One region of the Rhodococcus koreensis genome, then DNA from elsewhere that is predicted to be linked to it. Evidence: riboswitches for the same ligand, from Rfam matches in the RefSeq annotation. Region 1 holds a riboswitch; each other region holds the start of a gene.
The links. Region 1 has a riboswitch for S-adenosylmethionine ahead of JWS14_RS51725 (putative leader peptide). Riboswitches for the same ligand answer to the same signal wherever they lie in the genome.
Positions count from the first base shown of each region.

Region 2: another riboswitch for S-adenosylmethionine. It lies ahead of JWS14_RS33935 (bifunctional o-acetylhomoserine/o-acetylserine sulfhydrylase); the one in region 1 lies ahead of JWS14_RS51725 (putative leader peptide).
Region 3: another riboswitch for S-adenosylmethionine. It lies ahead of JWS14_RS03560 (LLM class flavin-dependent oxidoreductase); the one in region 1 lies ahead of JWS14_RS51725 (putative leader peptide).
Region 4: another riboswitch for S-adenosylmethionine. It lies ahead of JWS14_RS23745 (aminotransferase class V-fold PLP-dependent enzyme); the one in region 1 lies ahead of JWS14_RS51725 (putative leader peptide).

Region 1 is NZ_CP070609.1:2,504,691-2,511,924, reverse strand. It holds gene JWS14_RS11625 (GNAT family N-acetyltransferase) at 1-494, shown strand, start outside; gene JWS14_RS11620 (LLM class flavin-dependent oxidoreductase) at 491-1,552, shown strand; gene JWS14_RS11615 (LLM class flavin-dependent oxidoreductase) at 1,549-2,607, shown strand; gene JWS14_RS11610 (NtaA/DmoA family FMN-dependent monooxygenase) at 2,623-4,017, shown strand; SAM riboswitch class I at 4,064-4,158, shown strand; gene JWS14_RS51725 (putative leader peptide) at 4,163-4,246, shown strand; gene JWS14_RS11605 (ABC transporter substrate-binding protein) at 4,402-6,033, shown strand; gene JWS14_RS11600 (ABC transporter permease) at 6,037-7,029, shown strand; gene JWS14_RS11595 (ABC transporter permease) at 7,022-7,234, shown strand, end outside.
Region 2 is NZ_CP070609.1:7,510,164-7,517,397, forward strand. It holds gene JWS14_RS33925 (DUF3017 domain-containing protein) at 1-230, shown strand, start outside; gene metX (homoserine O-acetyltransferase MetX) at 261-1,385, opposite strand; gene JWS14_RS33935 (bifunctional o-acetylhomoserine/o-acetylserine sulfhydrylase) at 1,382-2,665, opposite strand; SAM riboswitch class IV at 2,782-2,902, opposite strand; gene JWS14_RS33940 (NADP-dependent isocitrate dehydrogenase) at 3,178-4,401, shown strand; gene JWS14_RS33945 (MFS transporter) at 4,604-5,827, shown strand; gene JWS14_RS33950 (exodeoxyribonuclease III) at 5,863-6,669, shown strand; gene trpS (tryptophan--tRNA ligase) at 6,722-7,234, shown strand, end outside.
Region 3 is NZ_CP070609.1:788,278-795,511, forward strand. It holds gene JWS14_RS03555 (NtaA/DmoA family FMN-dependent monooxygenase) at 1-117, opposite strand, end outside; gene JWS14_RS03560 (LLM class flavin-dependent oxidoreductase) at 141-1,223, opposite strand; SAM riboswitch class IV at 1,283-1,396, opposite strand; gene JWS14_RS03565 (GNAT family N-acetyltransferase) at 1,716-2,219, shown strand; gene JWS14_RS03570 (aminotransferase-like domain-containing protein) at 2,459-3,688, opposite strand; gene JWS14_RS03575 (NtaA/DmoA family FMN-dependent monooxygenase) at 3,726-5,009, opposite strand; gene JWS14_RS03580 (MFS transporter) at 5,160-6,473, opposite strand; gene JWS14_RS03585 (PLP-dependent cysteine synthase family protein) at 6,604-7,234, opposite strand, start outside.
Region 4 is NZ_CP070609.1:5,183,741-5,190,974, forward strand. It holds gene JWS14_RS23735 (purine-cytosine permease family protein) at 1-259, opposite strand, end outside; partial or broken gene JWS14_RS23740 (mammalian cell entry protein) at 569-1,233, shown strand; SAM riboswitch class IV at 1,313-1,427, shown strand; gene JWS14_RS23745 (aminotransferase class V-fold PLP-dependent enzyme) at 1,479-2,774, shown strand; gene JWS14_RS23750 (LLM class oxidoreductase) at 2,927-3,553, shown strand; gene JWS14_RS23755 (flavin reductase family protein) at 3,559-4,197, opposite strand; gene JWS14_RS23760 (YbaK/EbsC family protein) at 4,264-4,737, opposite strand; gene JWS14_RS23765 (ABC transporter permease) at 4,772-5,863, opposite strand; gene JWS14_RS23770 (TetR/AcrR family transcriptional regulator) at 5,856-6,566, shown strand; gene JWS14_RS23775 (alpha/beta fold hydrolase) at 6,588-7,234, opposite strand, start outside.

The sequences.
Region 1 (7,234 bases):
AGACCGATCCACTGGCCGCGCCGCTGCTCGAAGAACTGGCGACCGAATACAGCACTCGGTACGGGCGGTCCCGCGACCAGATGTACGAGGATCTCAGCACGTATCCGGCGGAAGAGTTCGCCGCGCCGGGGGGCGCGCTGCTCGTCGTGGTCGAGGACGGGATGTCGGTGGCGGGCGGGGCCTTCCGCCGCTACGACGACACGACCGCGGAACTCAAGCGGATCTGGACCTCGTCCTCGCACCGCAGGCGCGGACTCGGGCGCATCGTGCTGCGGGAACTCGAGGCCGAGATCGTCCGGGCCGGCTACTCGCGCATCTTCCTCACCACCGGGCCGCGGCAACCCGAGGCGGTGGCCCTGTACCTGGCCGCGGGGTACACGGCGCTGTTCGACCGCTCCCTCCCACCGCAGGAAATCGGGGTCCACGGATTCGAGAAGCTCCTGCACACCGCCCTGCCTTCCGACTGCGCCGCAAAGGAGTACGAGTCCGTATGAAGTTTCTGCTGATGAGCCTGATCACTCACCACCCGGATCCGGTGACCGGGGAGAAGATCGGCACCGCGGCCAGGCTGCGGGAGGTCGTGGAATCGGCCGTCCTCGCCGAGCAACTGGGGTACGACGGTTTCGCGGTGGGCGAGCGCCACGAACACCCCTTCCTGTCCTCGTCGCCGCCCGTGGTGCTCAGCGCCATCGCGGCGCGGACCACCACCCTGCAGTTGTGGACCGCGGTGACCACGCTGAGCCTGCTCGACCCGGTCCGTGCGTTCGAGGACTACTCGACGCTCGACAACCTGTCGGGTGGCCGGCTGCAGCTCATCATCGGCAAGGGAAACGGCACCGCGCAGGCACAGCTGTTCCACGTCACGCCGGACGACCAGTGGGACCGCAACCGAGAAGGGTACGAGCTGTTCCGGAAGTTGTGGGAGAGCGAGGACGTCACCTGGGAGGGCACGTTCCGGCCGTCGCTCGAGCACGCCGTCGCGCTGCCCCGCCCGTTGCAGCGGCGGATCCGGATCTGGCACGGCAGCGCGACGAGCAAGGAATCGGTGGATCTCGCCGCCCGCTACGGAGATCCGATCTTCTCCGCGAACGTGACGTATCCCATCGACTCCTACGCCGAACTCGTCCGGCACTACCGCGAACGGTGGACCCATTACGGTCACGATCCCGCCGACGCCCTCGTCGGCGCCGGGACCGCCGGGTTCTACGTCACACCGAACTCGCAGGACGCGCTCGACGTGTGGCGGCCGATTCACGCCGCCCGGCTCGACTTCGCCCGCAGGGCAGGACTTCCCGTGGTATTCGAGACCCTCGAGGACTTCGTCGAACGCAGCTCCGCGCTGATCGGCAGCCCGCAGCAGGTGATCGACAAGGTGCAGCGCTACCACGAGCAGTTCGGCCACGAGGTGATCCACCTGAGCGCCGACCGCGTCGGCAGCGACAAACAGCACCGCGAGAGCCTCGAGCTGTTCCAGGCCGAGGTGGCGCCCGTGTTGCGCGAGACCATTCCGAGCCGCCCCCTCGCGGCCGACACAGAGGAGGAACGGCCATGAGCCTGCATCTGGGCATCGAACTCGACGGCGAGGGAACGCATCCCGAGGCCTGGCGGCGCGCCGCGCACACACCCGACCGGTTGCTGACCGGGCGAACGGTGGCGGACCGGGTCGCTGCGGCGGAGAACGCCGGTTTCACATTCGCCTCCTTCGACGATTCGCTGCTGCCGCCCGGCGCCGTCGGGGGACCCGTCGGCCGGATCGACGCCGTGAACCGCGCCGCGTTCGTGGCCGCGACCACCAGCACGATCGGTCTCGTACCGGTGGTCGGCACCACCTACGCCGAACCGTTTCACACGTCCTCCCAGCTCGCGACACTCGACTACGCGTCGCGGGGCCGCGGCGGCTGGATCGCCGCACGCGACACCGACCCGCGGGTCGCGGGCGCACTGGGCCGGACCGAGATCACCGCACCCGCCGACCTCGCGCGGGAGGAGCGGGACGCGATCGCCGTGGTCCGGAACCTGTGGGATTCCTGGGAGGACGACGCGGTGATCCGCGACTACGCCACCGGCCGTTTCGTCGACCGCGACCGGCTGCACTACATCGACTTCCGGGGCGAGACGTACTCGGTGAAGGGTCCGGCGATCGTGCCGCGGCCGCCGCAGGGGCAACTGGTGGTGTTCGGACTCGACGGGCAGACCGATCCGACCCAGGTCGACGTGGTGCTGGTGTCCGGGACGACGCCCGGTGACATCGCCGACGCCGCCGCGCGGGCGAAGGACCGCGGGGCGGCGCTGGTGTTCGCCGAACTCGACGTGGCGCTGGGCGCAGCCACTCCCGCCCCGTCGAGTGAGCGGCTGTCGTTCGCCGGCGAGGCCACCGGACTGGTGGAACTGCTGCGCGCACTGGATTCGCAGGTCGACGGTGTGCGCCTGCATCCCGCCGTGGTCGACGAGGACCTCCCGGTGCTGGCGCGGTACGTGATCCCGGCACTCCTGCGCGCCGGTGCCGCCCACCGTCCCGTTCCCGGTTCGACTCTGCGCAGCACGCTCGGACTCGACCGCCCCGCCAACCGATTCCGGGCCGAGCGCCTCGCAGAATCCTCTCGCTGAAAGGTTGTGGAGATCATGACCGACGACTCATACGCCCGGCCCGAAGCCCAGGTGCATTTCGGGGTCTTCTTCCAGGGCGTCAACCACACGACGATCTGGTCGGATCCGACGAGCGGATCGCAGATCGACTTCGAAACGTTCCGTCGGGTGGCACAGACCGCCGAGCGGGGCCTGTTCGACGCCTTCTTCCTGGGTGAGGGTCTACGCCTGCGGGAACAGGAAGGCAAGATCCTCGATCTCGACATCGTGGGCAGGCCGGATGCGATCACCCAGCTCTCGGCGCTGGCCGGCATCACCCGGCACATCGGGCTGGTGGCCACCCAGAACACCACCTACAACGAACCGGCCGACCTCGCCCGGCGACTGTCCGGGCTGGACCTGCTGTCCGGCGGACGCGCCGGCTGGAACGCCGTCACCACGGACAACGCGTGGACCGGTGAGAACTTCCGGCGCGGCGGCTTCCTCGATCACGCCGACCGGTACGAGCGGGCCGGGCAGTTCCTGGGCACCGCGCGGGCGATCTGGGACGCGTGGGCCGACGGCGCCGTCGCGACGAGCACCGAAGCGCCGTCCTGGGCCACCGCGGGCAGTGTGCAGGACGTGTCGCGGCGCACGTCGCAGTTCGACGTCACGATCACCCCCACCCTGCCGCGCAGCGCCCAGGGCCATCCCGTCATCTTCCAGGCCGGCGACTCACCGGCAGGCAGGGACTTCGCGGCCACGCACGCCGACGTGATCTTCTCCCGCCACGGAACCCATTTCGACGAGGCGCTCGGCTTCGCCGAGGACATCCGGGCGAGACTGCGCCGCGCGGGGCGCCCCGAGGACGACGTCAAGATTTTGCCGGGCACCCAGATCGTGCTCGCGGAGAACGCGTCCGAGGTGGAGGACAAGGTCCGCTGGGTCCGCGAAGGCCAGTACACCGGGCAGACGGCGCTGTCGCTGGTCGGTCAGGTGTGGGGCCGCGATCTGTCCGATCGCGACCCGGACGGTCCACTGCCCGAATTCGATCCGGTGCCCGCACCGATCTCCGTCACCCGCGGGGCCGCCCGCGACGGCAAGGACCCGCTCGCCATCGCCCGCGAGTGGCGCGCCCTGGCGGAGGCGCAGAACCTGTCGCTGCGGCAGGTCGCGATCGCGACCACTCAGCGGTCCGGTTTCGCGGGCACCCCCGGGCAGGTCGCCGACGAACTCACCCGGTGGGTTCGCAGCGGGGCGACCGACGGATTCAACATCTCGCCGTACCTGGTGCCCACCGGACTCGACGAGATCGTCGACCTGCTCGTGCCCGAACTGCAGGAGCGCGGCTCGTACCGAACGGAATACGAAGGCGCGACCCTGCGTGAGCATCTCGGTCTCCGCCCGCCGCTGTCGCGACGGGAACTCCCGCCCCGGCAGGCAGTCGGGTAGCGGGGGCCGTGTGGCGCGGCGACCGGCGATCTCTTACACTCGGTAACGACCATCCAGAGCGACCGAGAGACCTGGCTCGTTGACGTCGCAGCAACCCCCCCGCCCCGCGGGTGCGGGTGCTACCGCCGGGATCGATGGAGGAACCATGTTGACCGAAGGCTTCGTGAGCGCCTGGGGGCGTCTGCACGTCGATCTCTGCCGGTTGTCCACCTCCATCTGTCACAGCTGATCTGACACCCCGGCAGACATCCGGGGTTCTTGCTCTACACACCGCATCCGCGTCGGATCCGGTGTCCCTCACCTTTCTGTGCGCGTGAGCGCTGCCCACTCGACGGGTAGCGCGCACGGCACTTCTTCGAGATCACGGAGTTCTCGGTGCCATCAGTGCCTTTGTCCTCGTCCCACCGCGGCCGCATCGCGGCAGGTATCGGCGCCGCCGCCGTGCTGGCCACGGCGCTCACCGCCTGCGGTGGCGGCTCCAGCAGTTCCTCCGCGGACGCGGGCCCGCCCCAGCCCGGCGGCACCCTCCGCTACGGCCTGTCCCAGGCACCCACGTGCGCCGACCCCGCGCAGTCGGGCACCAACCAGACGATCTACGTGGCCCGGCAGGTGGTGGACTCGCTCACCGACCAGGACCCGGAGACGGGCGAACTGAAGCCGTGGCTGGCCGAGAGCTGGGACACCGACGCCGACGCGTCCTCCTTCACGTTCCATCTGAAGGAGGGGGTGACGTTCAGTGACGGAACGCCTTTCACCGCGGAGTCGGTGAAGAAGAACCTCGACGCCATCGTGAACACCCTCACCGGGGCCAAGGCCGCACTGGGTGCCAGCTACCTCACCGGGTACACGGGCACCACCGTGATCGACCCGCAGACCGCGCAGGTCGACTTCGCCGCACCCAACGCGCAGTTCCTCCAGGCGTCGTCCACCCCGCAGCTCGGCATCCTGTCCGACGCGTCCGTCGCGAAGTCCGCCGAAGAGCGGTGCACCGGCAACATCTCGGGCACCGGGCCGTTCACGTACGCCGACTACCAGCAGGACAAGTCGGTCACCCTCGCCAAGCGCGCCGGATACAACTGGGGTTCCGACGTGTTCGCCCACGACGGCGAGGCCTACCTCGACACCATCGAGTTCACCGTCGTCCCCGAATCCGGTGTCCGCACGGGCAGCCTGTCCTCGGGACAGCTGGACGCGATCAGCGACGCGCTGCCGCAGGACGCCCCGCAGATCGAAGGTGCGGGCGGGCAGGTGCTCACCACCTCGAATCCCGGAACCCCGTTCGGCTTCCAGCCCAACGTGACCCGCGGACCGCTCGTCGACCCCGTCGTGCGCAGCGCGCTGGTGCCGGCGATCAACCGGCAGGAACTGGTCGACACCGTGCTCGGCCCCAACTTCAAGCCGGCCACCAGCACCCTGGCCAGCCGCACCCCGGGCTACGTGGCACTGCCCGGCGTGACGTACGACCCGGAGAAGGCGAAGTCGATCCTGGATCAGGCGGGCTGGGTGCCCGGCGCCGACGGCATCCGCGAGAAGGGTGGTCAGAAGCTCGCCTTCCCCGTTCTGTTCAGCTCCGTGTTCGCCGGCAACCAGGCCATCCTCGAACTGGTGCAGCAGCAGCTCAGAGCGGTGGGAGTGGACCTGCAGCTCGACCTCGTGTCGACCCCGGAGGCCACCGCCCGCCAGAATTCCAAGGACTTCGACGCCACCTACTACAACAGCACCCGTGCCGACGGCGACATCCTGCGCACCCAGTTCGGGCTCGAAGGCCGCAACCTGAACAGCCGCGGCCCGATTCCCGCGCTCGACGACGTGCTGGCGAAGCAGCTCGCCACCACCGATCCCGCCGCGCGGAGCGCGCTCGTCGCCGACGCCCAGCAGCAGATCCTCGACAACGGCCTGTGGATCCCCACGGTGGAGTTGTCGCAGGCGATCGGCGCGGGCCCGAACGTGCAGGACCTGAAGTTCGAGGCCTCGGCCCGGCTCCAGTTCTTCGACACCTGGATCAGCGGACGCTGAGCCATGATTCGCTACCTCGGACTCCGCGTGCTGCAGGCGATCGCCGTCCTGTGGGCGACGTTCACCGTGTCGTTCGCCGTGCTGTTCCTCCTGCCGTCCGACCCGGTGAGCATCGCCGTCGACTCGGCGTCCACCGGGACGACGGTCGACGCGGCGGCCGTCGCGGAACTGCAGGCGCGGTACGGACTCGACCAGCCGGTGTGGGTGCAGTACTGGAACTCGCTGAGCCACGCCGTCCGCGGTGACTTCGGGTACTCGATCGCCACCGGGCAGTCGGTGACCGAGGCCATCGGCAACGCGGTGCCCAGCACTCTCGCGCTGGCGTCCGCGGCGCTGGTCCTCGCCGTCGTGTTCGGGGCGGGGGTCGCGTTCCTCGCCACCTACACGCGCGTCCACTGGGTGCGGAACCTGCTGTTCTCCCTGCCCCCGCTCGGTGTCGCGGTGCCGACGTTCTGGGTGGGCCTGATTCTGCTGCAACTGTTCTCGTTCCGGCTGAAGGTCTTCCCCGCGTTCGGCGATCAGGGGGTCGCGACGCTGGTGCTGCCGGCGGTGACGCTCGCGCTCCCGACCGGGGCCGTCATCGCCCAGGTGCTCGCGGCGAGTCTGCAGACCACGTGGCGGCAGCCGTTCATCGAGGCCGCGCGGGCGAAGGGGGCGTCGCGCTGGCAGATCCAGACCCGGCACGCGCTGCGCCTGTCGAGCATTCCCGCGTTCACCATCGCCGGTGTGCTCGTCGGCAATCTGCTGGCGGGATCGGTCGTCGTCGAGACGGTGTTCTCCCGCGCCGGGGTGGGGCGGCTCACCCAGACTTCCGTGATGGCGCAGGACATTCCGGTGGTCCAGGGCATCGTGGTGTTGAGCTCGCTCGTCTACGTCCTCGTCAATCTCGCCGTGGATCTGCTCTACCCGCTGATCGACCCCAGGATCGTCGAGGGCAGGCGGAGTTCCGAGCGCAGCGACACCGTCGCGAATGTGGAGGAGAAGGTTCATGTCTGACATCCTCACCAGAGAACTGATCGAGGAGGCCGAGGGTTTCGGCCCTCCGCCGGTCGACGCGCCTCCCACAGTCGCGCCCCGTCCGCACGGCCGCGGACGCCGCGTGGTGGCGTGGTGGCGTCGCAACCTCGTGCTCGTCGCCTCGGCGGCGGTGCTCCTCGTCGCGGTCGGATTCGCGGTGGCGCCGTCGGTGTTCGCGAGCGGC
Region 2 (7,234 bases), 5.0 Mb from region 1:
TCGTCATCGTCGTGGCCGTGGTGTTCGTGCTCGCGGACCGGTGGCGGCGGGGAGCGTTCGTGTTCGGTATCGCCACCCTGCTCGCGGCAGCGTTCCGGTTGACGATGCCGTCGGAGCGCGTCGGACTGCTCGCGGTGCGCAGCAAGGCCTTCGACGTGGGCGCACTCGTGGCCGTCGGCGGCGCGATTGTCTGGCTGGCCGTGTCGATCGACCCGCTCGGAACCGACTGACGGTCCGAGCGGGCGTCGCCCGGCGCGGGATCAGCGCCCGGCGCGTGCCAGTTGCATCGTTTCGGACAGCAGTTTCGCGACGGCGGCAGCCTCGGTGAGGAACCCGTCGTGGCCGTCCCGCGAGTTGAGTACCCGCAGGCCGTCGCAGGTGGGGATGTCCTCGGCCAGATCCTCCTGCAGGCGGATCGGGTACAGGCGGTCGGAGTCGACGCCGCCCACGATGACGGGTGCGGTGATCGCCCCCAGCGCCGCCGAGATACCCCCGCGGCCGCGGCCCACGTCGTGCCGGTTCATGGCCTCGGACAGCAGCACGTACGTGCCCGGGTCGAACCTGCCGACCAGCTTGTCGGCCTGGTGCTGGAGGTAGCTCTCGACGGAGTACCGCCCGCCGCGCCAGGGGTCCTCGCCGTCCTGCGGCGAGTTCGCGAACCGAGAGTCGAGTTCGCTCTCGGTGCGGTACGTGAGGTGCGCGATCCTGCGGGCGATGCGCAGTCCGGTCCGGGGGGTCCGGCCGGTGCCGTGGTAGTCGCCGCCCAGCCAGTCGGGGTCGCTGGTGATGGCCTCGATCTGCGTGGTCTGCGTGCCGATCTGATCCGCGGTCGCACGGGCGCCGACCGCGAGAACGAGCGCCGACGCAACCTGGTCCGGGTACGTCACGGCCCACTCGAGCGCGCGCATGCCGCCCATCGAACCACCGACCACGGACGCCAGCTTGTCGATCCCCAGAAGGTCGGTGAACTTCTTCTCGGCCGCGATCTGGTCGCGGATGGTGATCTCCGGGAAGCGGCTGCCCCACGGGCGCCCGTCCTCCGCGACCGAACCGGGACCGGTGGTGCCGCGGCAGCCACCGAGGACGTTGGTCGCGACGACGCACCACTCGTCGGTGTCGATCGGCGCACCCGGACCGACCATTCCGCTCCACCATCCGGGGGAGGGGTGCTCGTCGGTGACGGGGCCGGTGACGTGGGAGTCGCCGGTGAGGGCGTGCTCGACGAGCACCACGTTGTCACGGTTCGGGGACAGTTCGCCCCACCGCTGCACGGCGAGAGTCACGGACGGGATCACCGCGCCGTTCTCGAGTTCGAGCGATCCGATGTCGACGGTGCCGAGACGTCCGTCGGCCACGGGGAGGTTCTGCACTGCGCTCACGGTCAAGATGCCGCCGCCGTAATTCCGGACTCGATATCGGCGATGATGTCGTCGATCCCTTCGATGCCGACCGCCAGGCGGACCAGTCCGGGGGTGACGCCGCTGGCGGCCTGCTCCTCCGGGGTCAGCTGGGAGTGTGTGGTGGACGCCGGGTGGATCACCAGCGAGCGGACGTCACCGATGTTCGCGACGTGGCTGTGGAGGGTGAGTGCGTTGACGAACTTCTTGCCCGCGTCGATGCCGCCGGCGAGTTCGAACGTCACGATGGCACCCGCACCCCTCGGCGCGATCTGCTTCGCCCGGTCGTACCACGGTGACGACGGGAGCCCGGCGTATCCGACGGACACGATCTCCGGCCGTGCCTCCAGGTACTGGGCGACGGCGGTCGCATTGGACACGTGCCGTTCCATCCGCAGGCTCAGCGTCTCGAGGCCCTGCGCGATGAGGAACGCGTTGAACGGGGAGATCGCGGAACCGAGGTCGCGGAGCAACTGCACGCGGGCTTTGAGGGCGAACGCGGGCGGTCCGAGTTCGGAGTAGACGACGCCGTGGTAACTCGGGTCCGGGGTGGTGAAGCTGCTGTGCCGGCCCTGGGTCCAGTCGAACGTGCCGCCGTCGACGATGACGCCCGCGATGGCCGTGCCGTGACCGCCGAGGTACTTGGTGGCCGAGTGCACCACGATGTCCGCGCCGTGCTCGAGCGGGCGGATCAGGTAGGGGGTGGCCACGGTGTTGTCGACGATCAGCGGGAGTCCGTGCTGGTGTGCGACGCCGGAGATGCCGGGCAGGTCGAGCACGTCGTTGCGGGGATTGGAGATGGTCTCGCCGTAGAACGCCCTCGTGTTGTCCCGGATCGCGTTCTTCCACTGCTCGAGGTCGTCGGGGTCTTCGACGAACGAGACCTCGATGCCGAGCTTGGGCAGCGTGTAGTGGAAGAGGTTGTAGGTGCCGCCGTACAGGCGCGGGCTGGAGACGATGTGGTCGCCCGCCTCGGCGAGGTTCAGGATCGCGAACGTCTCGGCGGCCTGCCCGGACGACAGCATGAGGGCGGCGACGCCGCCTTCGAGGGCGGCGATGCGCTGCTCGACGGCGTCCTGGGTGGGGTTCATGATGCGGGTGTAGATGTTGCCGGGCTCGGCCAGACCGAACAGCGCGGCAGCGTGATCGGTGCTGTCGAACGTGTACGAGGTGGTCTGGTAGATCGGCAGCGCCCGCGCCTTGGTGGTCGCGTCGGACGTCTGCCCGGCGTGGATCTGCTTGGTCTCGAACGACCAGTTCTCGGTCATGTGCTGTCTACTCCAGTGGTCTGACGAGGCGCGGACGAGGAACTGGTTCGTTCGCGCACAGGGCTGTCTGGGGTCTATCTACGACAACAACAACGCATCATGAACCTCCGATGTCGGACCCGCGCTTGTCACCCGACTGTTGTATGAATCAGGGAACCAGGTCATCACCCGGGGCACCCCACCGCGGCGGAGGGTTGCCGGCCAGCTAGCCGGGGCTCGTTGCTGGCACTCATGACCTCTGTTGAATCTTAGCGGCTGCGGCGAAGCGACCGGAAACGGCACCGATCAGGCCCGCTGGCAGCGAAAAGTTACCAGCTGGTAGGGAGGGGGATTTCGCACCCACATCTTGCGCGCCCCGGGCATAGCAGTACGCTTGTCTTGTTTAAGTGCGGTCTCTCCAGCGGCCGCATCGACCGTCTACGTTTGACAAGCGAACCGTTCGCGGACCCACTCACGAAGTGCGCCCGCAACCGTGTAACCAGGGAATCTTCCTAGGAGGACGCGAAGCACCCATGTCCAAAATCAAGGTTGAGGGCACCGTCGTCGAACTCGACGGCGACGAGATGACACGCATCATCTGGCAGTTCATCAAAGACAAGCTGATCCATCCCTACTTGGATGTGAACCTGGAGTACTACGACCTCGGTATCGAGTACCGGGACGAGACCGACGACCAGGTCACCGTCGACGCGGCCAACGCCATCAAGAAGCACGGCGTCGGCGTCAAGTGCGCGACGATCACCCCGGACGAGGCACGCGTCGAGGAGTTCGGCCTCAAGAAGATGTGGCGGTCGCCCAACGGCACCATCCGCAACATCCTCGGTGGCACGATCTTCCGCGCGCCGATCATCATCTCCAACGTCCCGCGACTGGTTCCGGGCTGGACGAAGCCGATCATCATCGGCCGTCACGCCTTCGGCGACCAGTACCGCGCCACCGACTTCAAGGTCCCCGGCCCCGGCAAGGTGATGATCACCTACACGCCCGAGGACGGCAGCGAGCCGATCGAGCACGAACTGGTGAACTTCCCCGACGGCGGCGGCGTCGTCCAGGGTCAGTACAACTTCACCAAGTCCATCGAGGACTTCGCGCGCGCCTCGCTCAACTACGGCCTGCAGCAGAATTACCCGGTGTACCTGTCGACCAAGAACACCATCCTCAAGGCGTACGACGGCGCGTTCAAGGACATCTTCCAGCACGTCTACGAGACCGAGTTCAAGCCGGAATTCGACGCGGCAGGACTCACCTACGAGCACCGCCTCATCGACGACATGGTCGCGTCGGCGCTCAAGTGGGAGGGCGGCTACGTCTGGGCCTGCAAGAACTACGACGGCGACGTCCAGTCCGACACCGTCGCGCAGGGCTTCGGATCGCTCGGCCTCATGACCTCCGTGCTGCTGACCCCGGACGGAAAGACGTGTGAGGCCGAGGCCGCACACGGCACCGTGACGCGTCACTTCCGTCAGCACCAGCAGGGCAAGCCGACGTCCACCAACCCCATCGCGTCGATCTTCGCGTGGACCCGTGGACTCGAGCACCGCGGCAAGCTGGACAGCACCCCCGACGTCATCGGCTTCGCGCAGAAGCTCGAAGACGTGGTCATCAAGACCGTCGAGGGTGGCCAGATGACCAAGGACCTCGCGATGCTGGTCGGCGGCGACCAGGGCTACCTGACCACCGAGGAATTCCTCGGTGCACTGGACATCAACCTCCAGAAGGCCATCGCCGAGCAGTAGGCACCGACGCCGCAGCAGTACGAAACGGGACGCCCCTCGCCGGGGTCGTCCCGTTTCGCGTCTCCGGGGCCGGGTGAGTCATCTCACGGCCGCTCGCGGCGCGAAACGCGGAATCCGGGGAAGAGAATTCCGGTGTGGGTCGTTGCGCTACGAGGCGCCGTGCGCCGCGTAGTCGTATTGCTGCCTAGTCGAAAGTCCTGCTGTGAGCACTTCCACCCCGGTCCGCCCCGAGCACCTCGGTGTCATCGCGCAACATCCGTCCGTCCGCAAGCTCGCCATGATCGCGCTCGCGCTCGGCGGCTTCGGGATCGGCACCACCGAGTTCGTGGCGATGGGACTGCTTCCCGAGATGGCGTCGAGCCTCGGGATCACCGAGCCGACGGCCGGGCACGTCATCTCGGCGTACGCCCTGGGCGTGGTCGTGGGCGCGCCGCTCATCGCCGCGCTCACCGCGCGGGTGCCCCGCAAGACGCTGCTGATCGCGTTGATGGCGGCGTTCACGATCGGCAACGCCGCCACCGTGTTCGCACCGAACTACGGGGTGCTGATGGCCGCGCGGTTCGTCGCGGGCCTCCCGCACGGCGCCTACTTCGGCGTCGCGGCCCTGGTGGCGGCGCACCTCGCCGAGCGCGGCCAGCGCGCCAGGGCGGTCGCGCTCGTCATGATGGGACTGTCGGTGGCCAACGTCGTCGGTGTTCCCGCCGCCTCGTGGCTGGGCCAGGCCTTCGGCTGGCGCAGCGCCTTCGCCCTCGTCGCACTGATCGGTGTCGTGACGCTGGGCGCGATCTGGTCCTGGGTTCCCGCGCTCGCCGCGATGCGGATGACGAATCCGCTCACCGAACTCGGTGCCCTGCGCCGTGCGCAGGTGTGGATGACGCTGATCATCGGCATGGTCGGGTTCGGTGGCATGTTCGCCGTCTACACCTACATCAGCACGACCCTCACCGACGTCGCCGGGCTGTCGCGGTCGCTGGTGCCGCTGGCCCTGATGATCTACGGGCTGGGCATGGTCGCGGGCAATCTGATCGGCGGCGCGCTCGCCGACAGGGCGCTGATTCCCGGTCTGTTCGCCGCGATGACGGCGCTCGGGGTGGTGCTCGGCATCTTCGTGATGGCCTCGCACAACCCGTACACGGCGCTGCTGCTGGTGTTCTTCGTCGGCGCCGCGGGCGCGTCGATGGTTCCCGGCCTGCAGACCCGGCTGATGGACGTCGCCGCCGACGCCCAGACCCTCGCCGCGTCGCTCAACCACGCGGCCCTCAACATCGCGAACGCGTTCGGGGCGTGGATCGGTGGCGTCGTCATCGCCGCCGGCTACGGCTACACGGCACCCGCCGCGGTGGGTGCGCTGCTCGCCGTCGCGGGCCTCGTGGTCCTCACCGTGGCCGTCGCGATGGAACGCCGCAGCGCCCGTTCGTCTCGGTAGCCGCGCTGTCGTACGCGTCCGCTACGGTGCTTGCCGTGCCACACATCATCACCACCGTCAATGTCAACGGAGTCCGCGCGGCCGCCCGCAAGGGGCTCACCGAGTGGATGGAGCGCACGGAGGCCGACGTCGTCTGCCTGCAGGAGACGCGGGCGTCGGACGAGCAGCTCGCGGAGACCCTCGCGCCCGCCCTGGAGGGCGGATGGAACCTGGCGTCCGCGGAACCGTCGTCGAAGGGGCGCAACGGCGTCGCGATCCTGTCCCGGAAGCCGGCCGACGCCGTCCGCGTCGGCCACGGTGACGAGGAGTTCGCGGCCGCGGGCCGCTACATCGAGGCGGACTTCGACGACCTCACGGTGGCGAGTCTGTACCTGCCTTCGGGGGAGGCCCAGACACCCCGGCAGGAGGAGAAGGAGCGGTTCATGGACTCCTTCGCCCGGTACCTCACCGCCACCGCCGAGGCCGCCGTCGCGGCAGGCAGGCACGTCGTGGTCTGCGGCGACTGGAACATCGCCCACACCGAACTCGACCTGAAGAACTGGAAGACGAACAAGAAGAACTCCGGGTTCCTGCCCCACGAGCGGGAATGGATGTCCGCGCTGTTCGCCGAGGACGCGCACTGGTCCGACGTCGTGCGCCTGCTCGAACCGGACGTCGCCGGACCGTACTCGTGGTGGTCGTACCGCGGGAAGGCGTTCGACAACGACTCCGGCTGGCGCATCGACTACCAGATCGCCACCCGCGAACTGGCGGAGCGCGCCAAGCAGGCCGTCGTCGAGCGCGCCGAAACCTACGACCAGCGGTGGTCCGATCACGCGCCGGTCACCGTCCAGTACCGGTGACGGGCGGTATCTGATTCGTGTCGTCACGGCACACGTGAAAAGATCAATACTCATGTCGACCCCTGCAGCTCAGAAACCCACCGCGAAACCGCGGGTGCTCTCCGGCATCCAGCCCACCGCCGACTCGTTCCACCTCGGCAATTTCCTGGGTGCTCTGCAGCAGTGGGTGCCTCTGCAGGACGACTTCGACGCGTTCTACTTCATCCCCGACCTGCACGCGATCACGGTGGCGCAGGACCCGAAGGAACTCCGCCGCCGCACGAAGATCGCGGCGGCACAGTTGCTGGCGCTGGGCATCGACCCCGACCGCGCCACGCTGTTCGTCCAGAGCCAGGTCCCCGAGCACGCGCAGCTGGCGTGGGTTCTCAACTGCATCACCGGTTTCGGTGAGGCCAGTCGCATGACGCAGTTCAAGGACAAGTCGTCGAAGCAGGGCAGTGAGAACGCCAGCGTCGGGCTGTTCACGTATCCGGTGCTGATGGCCGCCGACATCCTGCTGTACCGCCCACAGCGGGTCCCCGTCGGCGAGGACCAGCGTCAGCACCTCGAACTGGCCCGCGACCTC
Region 3 (7,234 bases), 1.7 Mb from region 1:
CTGATCGGGGGCCTTGGCATCTTCCCACACCGTCTGCGGGCCGATTCCCGGGTAGAAAACACCGAGGTGGACCTGCGCGTCGGCATCATACGGCGCTCCGGTGTCCGGAGTGGACATGGCAAACTCCTGCCTGGTCGTGGCTAGTTGGTGGTCGATGTGAAGCGGCTGAGCGGCCGAGGTAATCCGAGCGTCTCCCGCAACGTCGAGCCCGGTTTCGGAATCCGGTGCAGTGACAACTCCTGCAATACGGGAAGGACCTCGTCAACCAGAACGGCGAGATCGGTGGTGACGACGGCGGGATGGATCCGGACACCGTCCACCTTGTCCGCCAGGGACCGCACCAGGTCGACGAAGTCCCGTGCCGAACCCGCGAATCGAAGGCGTCCTCGGTCCGGCCACGGCGAATACCCATCGAGGCGGGCAAGGCGGGACTGCGCGGACTCGGTCTTCGTATCGAGAATCACCTCGACATCGGCGAGGGTCACGGCCTGCTGTCCTGTCGCCGACGTCCCGATTTCGGTCACATCCCGACCGGACAGCAGCACAACGTCGAGTAGATCCGTCACCCCCAGTTCCGCAGCTCCCACGACGACTATCTGACCCTGCGGTGAGCGGGGTGTGATGAGCGGTCCGACGACGCTGAAGAACTCGCCCTCGAACCCGACGTGATGCACCTTGTCGGGATCGAGGTAGCGACCCGTCGCGGCATCGCGGATCACGGCATCGTCCTCCCACGAATCCCACAGCTGCCGGGCGAGCTCGATGACGTCTCGGACCTCGCGCTGTACGGCCTCGGGGGCACGTGGCTCGAATCCGACTGCACCATTGACGTCCGCGGAGTTGTCCGAGCCGACCACCCATGCCGCGCGACCCCGACTGCCGTGATCGAGGCTGGCCAGCTGCGTCGCGAGATGGAACGGTTCGGTGGTGAGGGCTTGCACCGTCGGCGCCACCCCGTAACTGGCCGTCGTCGTCGCCACGAACGACGCACGCGTCCCAGCATCCAACCGTCCCACCGGGTACGCGCCCTCCCCCGGCACCACTCGGTCGTCGATGGTGACCAGCGCGAAACCGGCGGCCTCTACGGTGTCCACGACCGACCTGAGGACCCGGGGAGAGAGCACATCCGCAGGCGGGCGCCCCCACACACGCCACGCGGCGGGATGACCTCCCGCGCCATCTATCTCGACTGCCAGGTGTAGCGGTTGGGGCGCTCGAACCACGACGAAAGTCCTTTCGAAGGAGTGCGGACGCGCACCGGAGACCCAGGGTCCACGGACTCCTTGCGCGCTTGCGGAATCAGTTGTCGATTCCGCCGGGTCGTCACCTGGAGCACCCCGCCGCGCGGGAGGGTTGCCGACCAGCAAGCCAGGGCTCGATGCTGGTACTCATGACCGTCGACACGAATGTATCACGGCACGTGAGACCGAAAAGCGCACCGTCACAACATGCTCAACGGTTCCTATAGCTCACGACGGGGACCGTGCGAAGCTTTACGCTCTCGGTGATTGAAATTCACCTGACGGGACACGCCATCCGCGTTGGAGAACCGTCGGCGCAACGATGCGACATCGGGCCATTAGCCCAATCGCGCTCCAAATGGAAGAGTTTCAATCGTCGGATGGCATTGAGGTTGCACTGATTTCAACCATCGACCGACGCGTCGGCACCATGGCACTGTGGTTCGTCGAATCTACGTGTATGGAGATACTGTCATGACCGAAAGCGCCACGCGCACCGAGTTCGTCGTCCGCACAGCCCAGTGGTCCGATCCCGACGCGGTGACGTTGCGGGCGGCTATGGCGGCAGAAGTCGGTCCTCGATATTCCGACCGAGTGTCGGATGCTGTTCGTGCTACCACCAATGCCGTGGATCCGGAATCGGTGCACGTCACTATCCTGGTGTACGTCAGCGACATCGAGGCTGCGGAGCCACGTGCTGTCGGCCACGCGGCCCTGCGCTGGAACGGCGACGACCTCGAAGTGAAGCGGATGTTCGTCGTCAAAGAGCACCGTGGTACCGGTGTGTCGACCGCGCTGCTGAGCGCGGTCGAGGATGCGGCACGAGAGGCGAGGCGACCCCGCTTGATTCTCCAGACCGGTGACCGGCAGCCCGACGCGGTCAGGCTGTACGAGAAGAGTGGCTACTCGAGGATTCCGATCTTCTCCCCGTATGAGGCCTTGCCCTTCTCGAACTGCTTCGAGAAGGTGTTCGGATAGGAGAACCCCCTTCACGTGAGCTGGGGTGTACTCCCCCCAACGGCAGATCGAATCGCTCGCGCAGGGTCCGCTGGGGATAGTGATCGAGCCGGGCGCCCGCCCGCACCAGGCGGTGTCCGCCCTCGCTCCGGCGGGCACGACTTCGCGCTGTAGCCGGTGCTGTTGATTCCCGCGTTCAGGATCAGGGCCCGACGTCCGGCAGTGGTCATCGCGGTTCCTTTCGACGTGAGAGATGTGGATCAGGCGAGCGGCGCGGAGTGGATCTCACGGACGGCCTTGGCGATGCGCTGCGCCCCGAGCCGGAGGTTGTCTTCACTCTGGTTCGTGAAGCCCAAGCGCAGGCTCCGTGCGTACAGTCCGCTCGCGGCGGGATCGAAGTAGCGGCCCGAGGAGAAGTCGACGCCCAGCGCGTTCGCGGCGGCACGGACCTCCGCGAGATCGATGCCGGGGTCGGTCACCGTCGCCCAAGCGAAGATTCCGCCCTCGGCCTGCGGAATCGACACCAGGTCACCCGCCTCGGTGGTGAGAACGTCGGCCAGCAGATCCGCTCGCTCCCGGTAGAGGGTGCGGGCGTTCGCGACGATGCCGTCGAACAGTCCTGGCCGACCGAGCAGATGCGCCACGGCGGACTGGGTCACCAACGATGGATGCTGATCGAGGTTCGCGCGTAACCGCAACAGTCCGGCCTGGAGCCAGGACGGGGCGACAGCCCATCCCAGTCGGAGCCCTGGTCCGAGGGTCTTGGAGAAGGTATTGATTCGCACCACACGGTCGCTGTCGAGCGGGAAGTCCGGGACGGCCGTGCCCCGGAAACGGAGTTCGCGGTAGGGATTGTCGGAGAGGACGACGAATCCGTAGCGCTCGGCGAGGGCGACCAGCCGCAGCCGGTCCTCGGCTGCGAGGGTCGTGCCGGTCGGATTGTGGAAGTCGGGGATCACGTAGAACAGCTTCGGGATCCGCCCCGCCTGCAGATGGCCCTCGAAGACGTCGAGATCCAGTCGGCCGCCGGTGTTGAGTACCGGCAGGACCTGGGCACCGTAGTGGTCGAGCACCCGCAGCGCAACGGGAAAAGTAGGGCTCTCGACGGCCACCAGGTCGCCGGGGTCGAGTAGTGCGGCAAAGACCAGGCTCAGTCCGTGCAGGGCACCGTTGGTGACGACCACCCGGTCCGGATCGACGAGACCGGACTCGTCGCTCTCCCGCCCCGCGATCCCCTCGCGGAGGCTGGCGATGCCTGGAGCGACCGAGTATTGCAGCGCCCGAGCTCCGGTCGGGGGTGTCGCGAGGGCGACGGCGAACGCGGCCGCCAGTTCGTTCACCGGGAGCGCCTCGTCGGCGGGGACCCCTCCCACCAGGCGGATCGCGTCGGGTTGCAGCGAGTCCGGCGGCGGTCCGAACCCACCCGCTTCGAGCGGGCGAGTGATCAAGCGGGACAACGAGGACGGAGGAGAGGATGTGAGGCTCGTCATGTTCGAACTTCCTTCGTGGGCGGGAGTGTACGACGGATCACGCAGCGAGGACGCGGTCCGGAATCGCGGGGAGGCCGAGATTCCCTCGAAGCGTGGCGGATTCGTATTCGGTGCGGAACAGTCCGCGCTTCTGCAGGATCGGGACGACATGCTCGGTGAACGCCTCGACACCGCCCGGACCCTGCCCGGGCATGACGATGAACCCGTCGGCACCGCCCTCGACGAACCACTGCTCGAGCCTGTTCGCGACCTGTTCGGGTGAGCCGACAGCGCGACCGTGACCTGCGGACCGTTGCTGCAGTGTGATCAACTGCCGAACCGTCCAGCGTTCGTCCACCGCCAGTTCGCGGAACACACCGTACCGACTCTGCCTGCCTTGTACCGATGCGACCGGTGGCAGCCACGACGGCGGAATCGTGTCGTCGAGCGCGAGGCCGGACAGGTCGACGCCGGCCAGTTGACCCTCGAGCGCGGTGCGGGAGGCATCACTGTAGTGCTGCTCGAACAGGTCGTCGTCGATCCGCGTGGCCTCGTCCTCGGTGCCGCCGATCGTTGTACTGATCCCGGGTAGGACGAGGATGTTCGCCGGGTCGCGGCCCGCTGCCGCGGTCCGGGCCTTCAGGTCGCGAGAGAAGTGCTGCGCTCCGCGCAGTGTTTGCTGCGCGGTGTAGACGCCCTCCGCGAACGCGGCAGCGAACGCCTTGCCGTCGTCGGACGATCCGGCCTGGAACAGCACCGGTTGGTGCTGTGCGGACGGCGGCAGCGGAAGGGGCCCTTCGACGGTGTAGAACTCGCCGCGGTGGTCGATCGGGACAGCAGACTGGTCGTCGACCCACGAGTTCCACAGCGCCTGGACAACGGACACATGTTCGAGTCCTTGCCGGTACCGTGCCTCGTGTTGGGGCAGCGGTGCGTCGCCGAAGTTGCGCTCCCCCGCAGCCGACGTCACCGCGTTCCACCCCACGCGGCCACCGGAGAGGTGGTCCAGCGACTGCAACTGTCGCGCAAGGTTGAACGGCGCGGTGAACGTCGTCGACACCGTCGGGACCAGCCCGATGTGGTCCGTCACGGCAGCGACCGCCGAGAAGAGTGTCAGCGGTTCCGGTTTCGTGCCGAGCTCGGTGTCGGAGGTCAGTCCGTCGGCAGCGAACAGGACGTCGAACTTCGCGGCTTCCGCAGTCCGGGCGAGATGGATGTAATGGTCGAGGACGCGGCCGGGATGCCGAACGTCACCGGGACGGATCTGCCCGCGGGCACCGTTACCGGGCGGGTTGGTGAGGAGGCCGAGCCGGATCTGCCGGCGTGCGGATTGTGCTGACACGATTCTGTGCTCCATTGTCGTTGTGCGGCGGGCTGAATCACGCAGAAGCTGTCCTCAGTCTCCAAGCCGCCCCGCCGACCTACAAGAGTTTGTCTCGCACCGATCCGAAGCGGCCGATGCTGCAGCGCCGACGGCCGGGCCACGGAACCGTCATTCTCGTCTCCTGCGGCCGTCCCGGACGGCACATGCCAACGACAACAACAGCATTCCGGCGCACACTGCAAGCCCCGCCGCCATCGCACGGCCGTAGTTCCCGGCGTCCGCGGACAGGACTCCGAGATACAGGCCGGGCACCGCGGCGAGGCTGACGGTCGCCGACAACCGCTGCGACAGCTGCAGGAATCCCACGGCCACGCCGCTCACACCGGCCGGCGCATGCTCGAGCGTCATCGCACGGTTGGGGGCGTCGACGAATCCGCTCGCGACCCCGGACAGAACCGCCAGCGCGGCGACCACCGCGAGCACCGACGTCCGCGGCAGCACAGTGACCGCGAGCACGTATCCGGCGACCACGAACAGTTCCGCGACGATGGCACCCACCACCGCGGCGCGACCGAACCGGGCGACCACCCGCCAGCCGACTGCCGAGGTCACCGCCATCATCACCGAACTTCCCGACATCACCAGGGCCGCGTGCAGCGGTGCGATGCCGAGTCCCTCGATCAGATAGAGGCTCATCACGGCGTTCATCGCCAGGAGGGCGCCGAACCAGAACAACGCGACCGCCGTACCCAGTGTGTAGCCACGTGCCCGCATCAATGCAGGCAACAGCACCGGCGTGCCGCCGCGACTCGCGTAGCGCCGTTCCCACCAGCGGAAACACCCCAGAGCCAGGATCGAACCCGACACCGACAGCACCGCTCGCGTCGCCCCGAAGTGCGACACCATCGGCAACAGCAGAAGCGTCGTCGCAGCCGCGATCAGCCCGAGACCGACGACATCGACTGTCGCCCCCGACCGGGAGCGGCTGTCACGACGCAGGAACAGCGCGCCGAGCGCAACGGTGACGACCGCGAACGGCACGTTCAGCACAAGCAACAGCCGCCACCCCCAATCGGGACCCCCGACCCCGAGGAGCACACCACCGACGATCGGACCGATGAAACCGGCGAGCCCCCCGGCCGTTCCGTATGCCGCGAGTGCCTTGACTCGACGAGGCCCGGAGTAGCGGTCGGAGATGATGCCGAGGACCTGGGAACTGACCACTCCCGCCCCGACGCCCTGGCCGAGGCGGGCCGCAACGACAGTCCACGGCTCCGCGGCGAGGGCACCGACCAGGCCCATGACGGCGAACAGGCTCAAACCCGCAAGGAACAGCCGCCTCCGGCCGATCAGATCCCCCATCCGCCCCGCGGGGACGAGGGCGAGACCGAAGGTCAGTGAGTAACTCGCCAGAATCCACTGCACGTCCGCCGTCCCCGCATCGAGGGACGACCGGATGGCCGGCAAGCCGATGCCCAGCACAGCGGAGTCGAGGAGTGTGGTGAAACCGGCGGCGGCGCAGACGAGCACCTCCCGACGTCCCGCCGTGTCGCGAAGCGCCGGTCCGGCATCGGTGCGTTCCGGTGCTGTGTCGAGGTCGGTCAGGATCGGCCTACCGATGCTCGCCCGCGGCGGTGCGGATGTCGTCGGCGTCTGCGAGCGCCACCACCCGCCCGGCCTCGGCCACGACCACCGGCCCCCGGTGTCCGCCGATTCGCCGCACTGCCACCGACAACTCCTCGGTGACTCCCACGACGGGCAGCGGCTGAGCGACGTGCGCGCCGACCGGGTCGTCGTCCGGAGCGTCCGACAGAGCCTCGGGACCGACGGCCCCCAGGATCTCCGCGACCACGATCGGACCGGTACCCGGGCGCGCCAGCACGACGGGTAGCGCCGGGGTGTCCGTGAGCAGGTCACCTGCCTCGGCCACGGTCACGGTCGACGGCACTGTCCGGGGTGCGATTCCCCGGCCACCCAGTGCGTCACCCACGACGGGTCCGCTCGGGGCGTGGTAGAGCGGGAAGCCGAGCCGTCCGAGCCACTCGTTGTCGAAGTACTTCGACAGGTACGCCCGGCCCGAGTCCGGGACGATCACGACCACGACGTCGTCCGGGCCGAGAGTCCGCGCGACCCGCAGGGCGGCGGCGACCGCGGTGCCGGCGGAACCCCCGACGAGGAGTCCTTCCTCCCGGGCGAGGCGGTGCAGCACCGTGAGGGCCTCGACGTCCGTGATCCGCTCGAGT
Region 4 (7,234 bases), 2.7 Mb from region 1:
CGAGCCCGATGCCGATCGCGCTGGCCGCCAGCGCGCTGCCGAAGCTGAGCCCGAATGTGATGGGGAGCCAGCCGAACACGATCACGGAGAACGCCAGATTGCCGCCGAAGAACACCGCGAGCATGTTGAGCGGTCGCGAATCGCGTTCCGATTCGGGGATGTACTCCACGCCGATCGTCTCGACGTGTCCGAACCGATCCTCCGGCGGGGAGGGAGCGGTGTCGTCGAGGGGCGTCGTCGGGTCGAGATTCGTGGACACTGCGGACCTCACATTCGGGGCGGAGGTGACCGGTATCACGTCCTGTTGGGCACCGAACATATTCCAAACTGAAAATTCAGTCAAGACCGGGGGGTGACGTGCACCACGGCGGTTGGCGCGGAGTTTGCGCTGCTCCGACGATCGGTCAAGACATACGTGTGACCGTTCGTCTCATGTATTTACCAGTCATCGGAGTGCCTGTGTCTGCCGCCGCCACTATCGGTCGTCTCGTGAGCCGGCACCGGCTCACCGCTGCGGGGACGGCGCTCGATCGGCGCGACATCGAGGGCGCACGGTGAGGTCGCCGATGGTCCGGTGGCAGCTGATCGGCTTCGTTCTCGTCGCCCCCCGGGGGACACGGCCACGCCGATGCCCTCGGGGAGTTACTCGCCAGCACAAAGGGATTGACCGAATCCGCGCCGATCGACGCGCTCCACACCGTCGTGACGGAACTCGGCGCGGCATTCGACGGAAAGGGTGAAGACCTTCAGCCGCTCGCGGACCGGCTGCGCAGCAGCGACCCCGATGTCCGGCGGCTGATCGACAACGGAAATCCCACGAGCAAGCAACTGGGGCAACTGGTCTCGGATGCGGGCCCCGGCATCACGACGAACCTCGCCAACCTGTCCGCCACGGCGAAGGTGATCTCCGTGCACCTGGGCCGGGTGGCCGAGACGAACAACCCGCCGTCGTGCACCGTCGGGTACGAGGGCACCCGGGCGATCCTCCGGGAGATGAAGCGCCAGGATCCGAACTTCGACGACACGCAGCAGGACTTCCCGCAGAACACCGCCGCCATCTGTGCGGCCCCGCAGGGCAGTCTCACCGGCGTCCGCAGCGCGAACCGGATCGTGTTCGGCGACCCCGCCACCGTTCAGCCGTGGGACTCCACGCCCAAGAATGACCCGAACAAGCTGGACCTCAACCCGATTGCGAATCAGCTCGCCCCGCTGCTCGGAGTCACCCCCAACTGACGCGAGCGCCGAGCCCGGATCCCGGACCCTCCCGGTGTCGGGTTGACAACTGCGCGCCGATCCTGCAATCTTCGAAACAGGTCACGAGTACCAGCGTCAAGCCCCGGCTAGCTGGTCGGCAACCCTCCACCGCGGCGGGGTGCTCCGGGTGACGACCAGGCTGAGGTTCATACCGAACCCGGCAAGCGCGGACTCCGAGAGGGCACCGACCCTGCGACGAGTCCCTGACTACGAGGGATGTCGTGATGACTGCTGTATTGACCGCTGACGTGTGTGTTGCCCCCCTGGCTCAGGTTTCGGGTTCCGACCTGCGGGTTCCGCTCGTTCAGGGCGGCGACTGCACCTACGTGAACTTCGACTACGCGGCCAGTGCGCCGGCGTTGGCGCAGGTGACGGACCGTATCGGGGCCCTGCTTCCGACGTACTCCAGCGTGCACCGCGGCGCCGGTTACGCCTCGCGGGTGTCGACCGAGTGCTACGAGAACGCCCGCGACTCGGTGGCCCGATTCGTCGGAGCGTGCGACGACCAGGTGGTGGTGTTCACCCGCAACACCACCGACTCGCTGAACCTGCTCGCCGGCTGCGTTCCCGGCAGCACCGTCGTCCTCGACATCGAACACCACGCGAACCTGCTGCCGTGGAAGGACTCTCGCGTCGTGCGGGCGGCGGACACGCTGGCCGAAACCGTCCGGCTGCTCGTCGCCGAACTGTGCTCCAAGCCCACCGCCCTGCTCGCGGTGACGGGGGCGTCCAACGTCACCGGTGAGGTGCTGCCGATCGCCGCCCTCGCCGAGGTGGCGCATCGTTGCGGCGCACGGATTCTCGTCGACGCCGCTCAGCTCGCACCGCACCGCCGCATCGACGTCGAGGAGTGGGGTGTCGACTACCTCGCCTTCTCCGGGCACAAGCTGTACGCCCCGTTCGGCGCCGGCGTGCTCGTGGGCCGCCGGGACTGGCTCGACGCCGCCGAGCCCTACCTCGCGGGCGGCGGCGCGGTCCGGAACGTGACCGTCGAATCCACCCAGTGGGCGCCTGCCCCCGCCCGGCATGAGGCGGGAACCCCCAACGTGCTCGGCGCCGCTGCCCTCGCCGCCGCGTGCGATGCGCTGTCCGAACTCGACTTCGGCACGGTGGCCGAACACGAGGCGGCACTCACCGGCCGGCTGCTCGACGGCCTCGGCTCCGTCGACGGCCTGGAGTTCCTGCGGCTGTGGTCGGACGCCCCCGACACCGTGGGAATCGTGACGTTCACGATCGACGGTTTCGAGCCGGGGGAGATCGCCGCCTACCTGTCCGCCGAACACGGAATCGGAGTTCGCGACGGACGCTTCTGCGCACACCCGCTGCTCGGCCGCCTCGGCAAGCCCGACGGTGCCGTGCGGGTGAGCCTGGGTCTCGGAAGCTGCTCGGAGGACGTGGATCGGCTGGTCGACGCCGTGTGCACCCTGGTGGCGGGACGCCGGAACTGGGCCTACGCCAAGGAGAGCGGCCAGTGGAATCCGGTGCCCGAGACCCGCTTTTCGCGAGACGCGCTAGTATGACGGCATGGCATCGCAGGCTGGGAGCACAATGATTGCTCACTGGTGCCGTCGGTATGTCGATCTGTGCCGAACCGCCTCGGGTATGTGTTCGAGCTGACCGGTCTTCCCGCTCCGTTTCACTCACACGCACACGTCATTCCCGAGGAACCCTTATGTCTCGAGACAATGCCTTCGTTTCCCGTCCCCTTCGCGTCGCCGTCGAGCTGACCGGATCGGGACACCACCCGGCCGCCGAGGGCGCCGCAGGCACGCGGCCGATCAACGGTGCCGACTACTGGGTGGACCTGACCGCCGACTCGACGGATCAGCTCGACCTCACGTCGTTCCCGCCGAACGTCGTCCGGATCCGGGCCGCCGATCTGCGTGAGGCGCAGCAGGAGCGCGCGCGGATCCGTGCCGAGATCGTCGCCGACGGCCGCGACCCCGACAGCGTCACCGTCCTGGTGGACCTCGAGGTGCTCATCGCCGGAGAAGCCCGCGCCGCGCGCAAGGAACTGGCTCTCCTCGACAGTGCGCTGGACACACCGCGCACACCGGTGTCGTTGCAGTACATCGGAACTCCGGTCGGCCTCGCCGGCCTCATCGCCGACATCCAGGCGGCCGGCGTCGCCGACGGCGTGACCCTGCTCCCGCTGTCGCTGCCCAGGGTTCTCGAGCAGCTCGTCGACGGCACCCTCCCGTGGCTGGAGCAGCGGGGTCTCGTCACGTCCGCCGAAGCGGTGGACGAGGCGCTGCGCCGCTTCGACCTGCCCCGCGTCGAACGGGTGCTGGCGTCCTGACCAGGTCAGTTGCCGTTGTTCGCTGAACCCAGCGGAGTGGGCCGGTAGTACCGGCCCTCGTGATACAGCAGGGGAGCCGACGCGGAATCGTCGTCGGCCTCGGCGTGGACGCGGGTGACGAGGCCGATGACGAGCGTGTGGTCGCCGACCGGGATCAACTGGTCCACGACGACCCGCATCCAGCTGGGAGTTCCGTGGAGAACCGGTTCGCCGGTGTCGAGCCGCGCCCACAGCGACTCGTCGGAGAACCGCTGGTCCGCGCTCCGCGAGAAGCGCTGAGCCAGGTGCTGCTGGTGCTCCCCGAGCAGGTGGATCACCAGCGAGCCCGCCGAGTGGAGCGCATCGATGCTCGACGACGTGTTCGCGATGTTGAACGACACCAGCGGCGGGGCCAGCGAGACGGACGAAAACGAGGATGCGGTGAAGCCGACCGGGCCCGATCCCGAGTCGAGGGTCACGATGGTGACGCCCGCCGGGTGACGGCGCAGGGCTGCGCGGTAATCCTCCGCACAGATTCCGGGGGCGAGTTCGGGGTCGTGGGGGAGGTCCGAACCATCGACGGTATCGGCGTTCTCGGCTCTGTCGGACAAATCATTCTCCGGGTCGGCCCGTGTGGGCACTGTGTCATTCTCGAGCGCGGTCATTCTCGCGCGCGTCTTTCTCGTTCACGAGATCTGACGTCAACTATAAGGGCGGGAACCGCCCGGGATTCAGTCGACGTCGATCGCCAGGCCCGCGGTGATCCGGACCAACTCCGAGAACGACGTGCGGAAGACGGTGTCCGGGTGACCGGCGGCCGCCCACAGTTCCGCGTACTCCGACAGGGCGTTGTCGACGTAGGTCGGAAGGTTCGTGGGATGGCCGAGCGGGGCGATACCGCCGATCGGCTGCCCGGTCGCGATCCGCACCATGTCGAGGGGTGCCTGGGTCAGATTCCCCTGCAGTCGTTTGCCCGTGTTCGCCAGATCCACCTCGTGCGCCCCCGACACGAGGAGCAGGATCGGGTCGTCGTCGAGGAGGAACACCAGCGACTTGGTGATGGCGCCGACATCGACCCCCAGAGACTCCGCCGCCTCGGCCGCGGTGTGGGTGGAGTCGGGCTGGGTCACGATCACCCCATGGTGCCCTCGCGCGATCAGAGTCTCGGCGACATGCGCGGCGTGGGGGTGCAAGGGCGTCGGCATGAACCAAGAGTAGGTCCATTCCCCTGGAACGACATCAAGAAGCGTCTTCCGACACGACATCGGAACGGGGCGTAGTCGATTCCAGCTTCCGGAGCCGCCGGACGGTGAACCCGAACAGCAGTCCCAGCCCGACCGCGGAGTACAGCGCGAGGGCGAGCGCGGGCTGTCCCAGCCCCACGTCGTCGAAATACACGATGCTGCGGATTCCCTCGGTACCCGCGCCGGGGGTGATCCACCGTCCAATGGCCGCGTAGAACGTGGGGATGACGTTCGAACCGAACGCCCCGCCGGCGCTGGGATTGCCCAGGATGACGAAGACGGCGATCGCGAGCGGCACCGCGAGGATGCCGACCGAGGCGCGCAGGCCGAGCGTGAACACGGCCGTGCCGAAGACGACACCGGTCCCGAGGAGCCACAGCGGGAACCAGTGGCCCGCGAACGTGCCGAGCACGTGCGTCGTGATCAGGGCGCCGAGGGCGCCGGAGAGCAGGGCGTAGCCGAACAGGACGGCCGTGTGCGCCGACGCCTGGCGCAGCGTCCGAGGGGCGCCGATGAACAGGCCGATCGCCGCCGCGAGCAGGTAGCCGCCGACCACCCACCCGATCGCCAGATAGAAACCGGACAGCCCGCGGTTGTCGTGTGCACCGACGGGAATCTCGTCGCGAACGGTGAACTCGCGACCCTGACTGTTCTCCACCTGGGTGAAGACAGATTCGAGTGCGCTCGAGATGGAACTGCCGCCCGCGCTCGCCGTGATCAGGGTGTCGGGGCCGGCGGGATTGATGACGAACGCGCCCTGGATCTCGCGGTCGTGGAGGAGGCGACGGGCGTCCGCGGTGTCCGAGACGACCCGTGCGCGGAGCGGCCTGCCGTCGATCGCGTCGAGCCGGTCGGCGACCTGCTGGTCCGTCCCGGCGGGCAGTCCCGCCGCGGCGACGACACCGATCTCGATGTCGCGGGGCGTCGGCTGATGGAACGCGGCCACGTAACTGAGGATGAAGCCGAGCTGGAGGAGGAGAACACCGAAGACCAGCGCGGCCATCACCTTGGGCGCGCCGTATTTCGACACCGGGCTGTCGTGGTGCGCGGGAGCCGGGGTGGTGGTTTCGCTGGCGGTGATGGTCATCGGACGTCCTCGATCCTTGTCGATACCGTGGGTATTGAATACCATAGGTATCGTGACTGAAGAACGTCAACCGGACAGTCGTCACACCGAATGGACGCCGACGACGCGTCCCGGTCGCGACGTCGTACGCCGGCGCCTCCTCGACGCGGCGGCGGAGGAATTCGCGGAACGTGGCTTCAGTGCGGCCCGGCTCGCCGAGGTCGCGCGCCGGGCCGGATTCACCAAGGGCGCGGTCTACTCGAACTTCGAGTCGAAACAGGACCTGTTCGCCGAACTCTTCGCGGCGCGCTCACTCGAACTCGCGGGACGGGTGCTCGCCGAGATCGCCGGTATGAACCCGACGGACGCCGCGGGGAAGGGTGGCGAGGCCGTCGCGTCGTGGATGGTGCGTGAGCCGGGCTGGTCGCTGCTGGTACTCGAATTCGGTGTGCTCGCCGCCCGCGACCCGCAGATCGCGCAGGCTTACCTGCGGGAACGGCGGCAACTGCGGGGACGGCTCGTCGAATTGATCGGCGAGCGCGCGCGGGAGTGGGGAGTCGACGACACGTTCGACGTCCGCACCACGGCCATCTCGCTGATGGCCCTCATCTCCGGCCTCGTGCTCGAACACTCGGTCGACCCGGAGGAAGTGGACCAGCAGACGATGGGCGCCGCGGTCACCGCGTTGTTCGCAGGTGCCGTCGCCCGGGCCGGGCTCGTTTGAACAGCCCGGGCCGGGCTGATGTCAGGCGGTCTGCGCGACGACCCCGTCGAGGAAGCCGTCGATGTGTGCCCACGTGGAGTCCTTGGCCTTCGGGCCCGCGACGAGTCCCAGGTGACTGCCCGGCGCGGACTCGAACCGCACCGACGGTGACCCGGTGAGCACGTCCGTCGCCGCCCGGACCGACGGGATCGGGGCGATGACGTCCTCGGTGCCGCCGATCGCGAGGACCGGCACCGTCAGATCGGCGAGCGCGATCGCGCCGTTCCTGGTCTCGAAGCTCCCTGTGGCGAGCGCGTTCCCGAGGATCAGCTGAGTGCAGACCTGGCGGAAGAAGCGTGCGGGGTACCCGGGCATGTCGGCCATGAACCGGTCGATGGACTCCATGCGGGCCAGGGTCTCGGTGTCGTGCAGGTTCCGCGCGATGAACCACGGCTTGGTGAGTTCGCGCTGGAGTGCGGTGAAACGGTAGCTGGCCTGGACCAGTGGCGCGGGCAGTCCGCCCATCGCTCCCGTGGCGGTGGTGAGGGGACGGTCGCCGGTGAACCGGCCGACCGCCCGCAACGGCGCGATCATGGTCACCGACTCGTAGTCGATCGGCGTGCCGATCGCCGTCACCGAACCGATCGGCAGATCGCCCCGGCCGGCGGCCGTGAGCAGCGACATCGTGC